One region of the Mesorhizobium sp. WSM1293 genome, then DNA from elsewhere that is predicted to be linked to it. Evidence: riboswitches for the same ligand, from Rfam matches in the RefSeq annotation. Region 1 holds a riboswitch; each other region holds the start of a gene.

What was found. A riboswitch is a leader RNA that binds a small molecule or an ion and turns the genes downstream of it on or off. The one in region 1 is predicted to bind cobalamin.
Region 2: it holds a riboswitch for cobalamin, as region 1 does, so the genes downstream of both, M729_RS0101410 (CbtB domain-containing protein) here and bluB (5,6-dimethylbenzimidazole synthase) in region 1, are expected to answer to the same signal.
Region 3: it holds a riboswitch for cobalamin, as region 1 does, so the genes downstream of both, M729_RS0101575 (DUF1636 family protein) here and bluB (5,6-dimethylbenzimidazole synthase) in region 1, are expected to answer to the same signal.

What each region holds. Positions count from the first base shown of each region.
Region 1 covers NZ_KI911320.1:141,103-143,360, forward strand. The annotation lists gene M729_RS0133275 (histone deacetylase family protein) at 1-682, opposite strand, end outside; cobalamin riboswitch at 805-985, shown strand; partial or broken gene bluB (5,6-dimethylbenzimidazole synthase) at 1,096-1,713, shown strand; gene M729_RS0133285 (hypothetical protein) at 1,836-2,258, opposite strand, start outside.
Region 2 covers NZ_AZUV01000001.1:273,146-275,403, forward strand. The annotation lists gene cobU (bifunctional adenosylcobinamide kinase/adenosylcobinamide-phosphate guanylyltransferase) at 1-227, opposite strand, end outside; gene M729_RS0101405 (CbtA family protein) at 220-990, opposite strand; gene M729_RS0101410 (CbtB domain-containing protein) at 1,006-1,185, opposite strand; cobalamin riboswitch at 1,221-1,417, opposite strand; gene M729_RS0101415 (MFS transporter) at 1,483-2,258, opposite strand, start outside.
Region 3 covers NZ_AZUV01000001.1:306,609-308,866, forward strand. The annotation lists gene M729_RS0101570 (winged helix-turn-helix domain-containing protein) at 1-655, shown strand, start outside; cobalamin riboswitch at 686-890, shown strand; gene M729_RS0101575 (DUF1636 family protein) at 929-1,357, shown strand; gene cobW (cobalamin biosynthesis protein CobW) at 1,360-2,258, shown strand, end outside.

The DNA of each region.
Region 1 (2,258 bases):
GCAGGACGCGCGACAGGAAGGCATCGCGAAACACCTCGCTGCCGGTCTGCGGCGCCAGCGGTGCGTTGACGATGTTGCCGGCGCCCGTTTCGGTCTTCGCTCCGGTGCCGGGATAAAGCGGCATCTGGTGTGTCGAGCAATAGAGCACCGAGGGATCGTCCCAGAAAATATCCTGCGTGCCATTGCCGTGATGCACGTCCCAGTCGACGATGGCAACGCGCTCGACACCGTGTTTCTTCTGCGCATAACGCGCCGCGATCGCCGCCGTGTTGAACAGGCAGAAGCCCATGGCCGTGGTCTTTTCGGCATGATGGCCGGGCGGCCGGGCGGCGACGAAGACGTTGTCGGCGCGGCCCGAAAAGACATCATCGACGGCGGCGTTGGCGGCGCCGATCGCGGTGATCGCCGCTTGCCAGCTCTTCGGACTGGCAGTGGTGTCGGCATCGATGCGGGTAATCCCCTCGTCGGGAATGGCGGCGCGCACGCGGGCGACGAAATCGGCAGGATGCGCGTAGAGGATGGTGGCCTCGTCGCCTTCCGGCGCCTGGATACGATCGAGCCCGGCAAAGGCTTCCTCATCGAGCACGCGCTCGATGGCACGCAGGCGGTCGGGCCGCTCGGGATGTCCGGGCGGCGTGAGATGCTCGAGGAAGATCGGATGCGTGTAGAGACGGGTGGTCATCGTCCTAATCTAGTGACCCGGATCGACAAAGGCCATGCACGGGCGGCCGATGACTGGGGAAAATCGCGCCTGCGTCCATTCGCGTCGCCGCGGGCATTGGCCTCGCCGGCGCTTCGGCGTAAGGTCCCTGGGTACTGCCTGGTGCCCGCCGCAAGCGGGAGAATCGGGAACACGGTTGAATTCCGTGGCGTGCCCAACGCTGTGAGGGGGACCGCGCCGGTAAATGCCACTGTCGATGACGGGAAGGCACCGGACGCGGGTTGATCCCAAGCCAGAAGACCGGCCTGGCAGGCATCGTCATCCGCATGGTCAGGCGGATGACATCAGAGCGACGTGCGTCCATTTGGACGCACAACGTACGCTCTGACCGTTTTGAATCTGCAATCGCAAGGGGACAAGCGATGCCGGAACATATGACCGCTGCCATTGACGATGGATTTGACCAGAATGCGCGCGATGCGGTCTATCGCGCCATGTTCACGCGGCGCGACGTGCGCAGCCATTTCCTGCCCACCGCGATCGATGACGACGTGCTGGCGCGGCTGCTGCTTGCCGCCCATCACGCGCCATCGGTCGGCTTCATGCAGCCATGGAATTTCATTGTCATTCGCGATGCCGGACGACGGGCGGAGGTGCGCGACCTGTTCCTGGCCGCGCGCGAGCAGGAACTGCCGGCGATCGAGGCGGAAAAACAGGCGCTGTACCGCAAGCTCAAGCTGGAAGGCATCTGCGAAAGCGCGCTCAACATCTGCATCACTTGCGACCGGCAGCGCTCGAAAGGTTCGCCGCTGGGACGCTGGCACAATCCGGAGATGGATCTCTACAGCACCGTCTGCGCAGTGCAGAATTTGTGGCTGGCCGCGCGTGCCGAGGGCGTTGGCGTCGGCTGGGTGAGCATCATCGAGGCTGAGGCGCTGAAGCGGCTGTTGGCCATTCCGGATCACGTAACGCCAATCGCCTATCTCTGCGTCGGCCGTGTTTCCGAGTTCGCTTCCAAACCGGACCTTGAAACGCATGGTTGGGGACGGCGGCTGCCGCTGCCGGAACTGATCATGAGCGAGACGTTTTCCGGGCAAGGCGAGACACAGCTGAAGTCCACCGTGGCGCGCCTCAACACCGTTTCTGCCTCACCAGACACCACCTGCCCGGCCGATCAGGGTGTGGCGCCGGCCGTACCCCAGCGCGAACCGCCGAAGGAGGCGAGCGCCTTGTCCTTGAGCTCCCTGAACTTCGACGACGCCTCGGCCAACCGGGCGTCCCAGGCCGGATCCGGCATCTGGCCCGCGATGGTCTTGAAATAGACCTGCATCAGGCAAGCGATGGCGAAAGGCTCGATGAAGGCCGCCTTGAACGCCCAGGCGAAGACGATGGCGAGCACGAAGGCCCAGCCGGCGAGCTGGCCGGGCATCAGGAACAGAATGGCGCCGGCAGGCGCCAGCATCATCAGAAAGATGACGAACGACACGCCCCACATGATGACCGCCAGCCAGACGGCGTTCTTGACCATGACCTTGCCGTTCTGGGCATAGAGCACGACGCCTTGGCGCGCCGTCTCGAAGGGTGAGGCTGAATTGAT
Region 2 (2,258 bases), on a different contig from region 1:
GCGGCAAGCGCGCCGGCGAGATCGAGCGGTGCGTCGATGGTCGTCCAGCCTTCGCCGCGCCGCGACCGGTGCAACGCGATGCGCTCACGCATCTCGTCATCATAGGCTTGCGCCGTGGCGATATAGGTCCAGGGCGGCGGCAAGGCGGTCGCCAAAATTTCGGCGTGCGCGCTCTTGCCGGAGCGCGCACCGCCGATGAGGAAGGTCAGTGTCTTGCGATCAGGCAAAGCTGTCGCGCAGGCTGGTCGCGGTGCCGGTGAAGCGGCCGCGCACCACGCCGACAACCGCGCCGAGCACCAGCCAGAACACCAGATTGGTCACGGTCACCGCCACCACGAACTGGTGATGCAGCCCTTCCGGAATCGCCGTCTCGTAACTGTCGGGCTGCGGTGCCCCGACAACATGCGGTGCGACGATCAAAAGGACGGCAAGGATCGCCAGCGGCAGCGACTTGCGGAACGCGATCAGGCCGAGACCGGCAGCGGTTGCCGCCACCGTTGCCCACCACCAGATCTGGCGCTGGGTGAGATCGGCGGCCGGCATGGCCGGCAGTTCCGGCGGCAGGCCGAGGCCCGGCGCCAGCGTGAACACGGCAAAGCCGGCCAAGCCCCAGAACACGCCCTGGCGCCAACCACCGATACCGCCGGCGAATTCGGAAACCGCGACCAGGATCAATCCGAAGCCGATGCCGGTGACGATGTTGGCAAGCACGCTGAAGGCGAAACGCTCGAAACCGTCTGCCGGCGCCCAGCCCTCGTCTTCCGCCGCAGCAGTCGCTTCGGCAGGGGCCGGAGCGGCTGCGCTCATGGCATTGCTATCCGTTGCTGCCGGAGCGGCATGGTCATGGTGATGCCCGCCGCCCGCCTGTTCGTAGACTTCCGCCTTCAGGATCAGCGGCACGGTCGCATAGGCCTGCATGCAGGCAAGAACGACGCCGGCCACGAGCCCTGCGATCGCCGCGATGAACACGACGTTGCGAAACAGGTTCATGATGTCAGCCCCTCGTCAGTGGCAGGGAAATGCCATCGAATGGCGATAGTCGTGAGCCGCATTGTGGACCGCATCGATATGCGAGAAGCCGACAAAGCCCATCACGAAAATGCCGAGCAGCGCGGCGAGCGCGAGCTGCATGAAGCGCGACTGCGAGGAGACGGAAGCGCCGAGGGAGACGGAAGCGGTAGTCATGTCTTGTCCTTTCGCCCTCCACCCGAGGGCATCGAAGTCAGTTTCCTGTCGCCGGCAGGTCTCCTGGCTCACGGATCAGCGTCCTTCCCCACCTTCCCGAAGAAAAATCTTCAGTGGCATATGGAGAGGACTACCGCACACAGTTGCGGGGGCAGCCACGGCATTGGGCGAAATCCGCCCTTACCGCATTCCCTCTTGGCTCCAAAATGGAACCGGCGACACCGGCGACTATAGGCAGAATCCTCGCGTCCGGCAAACCAAATTCCGCCGGCGACCGTTGCGAATGCGCCATGAAGGTCAAAGCGATTTCGGCAGATAGCGCCACGTCACGAAGCCGCAGACCGCCGCCAGCAGGCCGAGCGTGACGAACACCGAGCCCAGGCCGAAGAAGGCCAGCACCACCGAATAGACCAGCGGCGGCGTCAGCTCGGAAAAGTCGAGATAGGTGCGATAGACCGCCGCCATCTGCGATCTTTCATAGGAGCGCACCGAGCGCATGAAGGCGGTCGAGCCGAGCGCGTCGAGTGCAATGGTGAAGAAGGCGCCGCAGAGCAGGAAGGCGCCGGTGAGCAGCGGCACGGTTTCGCCGACGAAGCCCGCCGCCAGAAGCGCGACCGACATGGCGAAATAGGCAAATGTCATGGTCCTGCGGCCGCCAAAGCGCTTTCCCGCCTTGCCCCAGAAAATCGCCATGAACAAAAGCGCGTTGCCGGCCGAAACCAGCAGGCCGCCGGCCAGCTTGCCCTCACCCGTAATGACCATGAACAGCGGCCCATAGACGAAGAACGTCGTCCAGAAACAGGAGCGCCCAAACGCGATCAGCCAGGCCAGCCTGAGCCTGGGCTGGGCGATGAAGCGGCCGATATTGGCGAGCGGATTGGCTGGTCGCGTCTTGCCGGGACGGATCGACGGGTTGTCGCCGAGCCGGTAGGTCCAGAACAATGCCAGCAGGGCTAACGCGAACACGGCCACCGCGCCATGCGCGGCATAGACGCCGAAGCGCGTGTAGAGGAAGATGCCGAGCGTCGGCCCACCGGTCCAGGCCAGCATCGACCACGCCATGCGCAGCGATT
Region 3 (2,258 bases), on a different contig from region 1:
CGGTTTCGAGCGCTTCTATGACCTGCCCGAGCGCGTGCTGCCGCAGGCGATCCTCGATCTGCCGGTGCCGACGCCTGAGGACGCGCACCGCGAATTGCTGCGCATTTCCGCCCGCGCCCACGGCGTGGCGACTTCAAGCGATTTGCGCGATTATTTCCGCCTGTCGCCGGCCGATATGAAAGGCCGGTTGGAGGAACTGGTTGAAACGGGCGAGTTGCTGCCGGTGTGTGTCGAAGGCTGGGACAAGGCGGCCTATCTTCACCGGGACGCCCGCCTGCCGCGCAAAGTCGAGGCCCGCGCCTTGCTGGCACCCTTCGATCCGGTCGTCTTCGAGCGCTCGCGCACCGAGCGGCTGTTCGATTTCCACTACCGCATCGAGATCTACACACCGGCCGACAAGCGGCAGTATGGCTATTATGTCCTGCCGTTCCTGCTCGGCGACCGGATCGTGGCGCGCATCGACCTCAAGGCAGACCGCCCGGCCGGCATACTGCGCGTCCATGCAGCCTATGCGGAGCCCGGTGCGCCGCCTGAAACCGCTGCGGAGCTGTTCGAGGAATTGAAGCAGATGCAAGGTTGGCTCGGGCTCGAACGCATCGAAGTGACGCCTGCCGGGGATTTGGGGCCGGCGCTGGCCGACATAGCCGTGTCGTAAGCTCGCGTTGACACCGCCGCCCGCAAAAGCCTAAATCCGGTTCCAGATGGTCCCTTGCCCGCAACGGCAAGGGCTAAGAGGGAATGCGGTGCGGGGCAAAATCCCAAATCCGCGGCTGTCCCCGCAACTGTAAGCGAAGAGCCAAGGCCGAAAACCACTGGGAATTCCCGGGAAGGCGGCTACCCAAGGCGATGACTCGCGAGCCAGGAGACCTGCCGTCTGCGACTGTAGAATCCGATCGCCCGGCGGGTTTCCGGGCAAGGAGCCCGATCTTTGGACCACGACAGCAGTTTTTCGGCTGGCACAGCGGATATTTCGTCCGGCCATGATGATGCCTTGGCCGGCGTCACCATCATCGTCTGCGGCTCCTGCCGCAATGAGACCGGCTCCGACGCTCATCCCCGCGCCGGCGAGTTGCTGACGGACGACACGCGCCGCGCCGCCGCTGGCGACGATATCCGCATCCGCAGCGTCGAATGCCTTGGCAATTGCAAGCGGCGCCTCAGCGCCGCGATCCTGCGCGACGGTTGCTGGAGCTATGTCTTCGGCGACCTGACCGCGACCAGCGGCGCCGACCTCGTGACAGGCGCAAAGCTCTTCGCCACCTCGAAAGATGGCCTGATCCCGTGGCGTGGCCGCCCCGATAGCCTCAAGCGCGGCCTCGTGGCCCGCATTCCACCCATCGACATGCTGAAGGATTGACCATGACCACTTCCGTATCCCGCGTTCCCTGCACCGTCGTCACTGGCTTCCTCGGCGCCGGCAAGACGACGCTGGTCCGCCATCTCCTGGAAAACGCCGGCGGCAAGCGCATCGCCATCATCGTCAACGAATTCGGCGACATCGGCATCGATGGCGAGATCCTCAAGGGATGCGGTATCGACACCTGCCCCGAGGAAAACATCGTCGAACTGGCCAATGGCTGTATCTGCTGCACCGTCGCCGATGATTTCGTCCCGGCGCTCGACCAAATCCTGTCGCTGACGCCGAAGGTCGACCATATCCTGATCGAAACCTCGGGCCTGGCACTGCCCAAGCCGCTGGTCCAGGCCTTTCAGTGGCCGAGCGTGAAAAGCCGGGTGACCGTCGATGGCGTCATCGCCGTGGTCGACGGACCGGCATTGGCCGAAGGCCGCGTCGCCAACGACATGGAGGCCCTCCAGGCGCAGCGCGCCGGGGACGAGACGCTCGACCACGACGATCCGGTGGAAGAAGTGTTCGAGGACCAGATCGCCTGCGCCGACCTGATCATCCTGTCGAAGAGCGACCTGATGGACGCCGCCGGCACCGCCCGCGCCAATGCCATCATTGGCGAACACTCCGCCCGCGCAGTGAAGATCGTGCCGACGTCGCATGGCAAGGTCGATCCCTCCGTGCTGCTCGGGCTCGGTCTCGCCGTCGAGGACGACATCGAGAACCGCAAATCCCATCATGACGGCGCCTTCGACCACGAGCATGACGACTTCGACACCTTCATTGTCGACATAGCCTCGGTCGCCAATCCCGATGAACTGGCAAAACGCGTCGCCACGGTCGCAGAAGAAGAGAACGTGCTGCGTGTAAAAGGCTTCGTCGAGGTCGGCGGTAAGCCGATGCGGCTGTT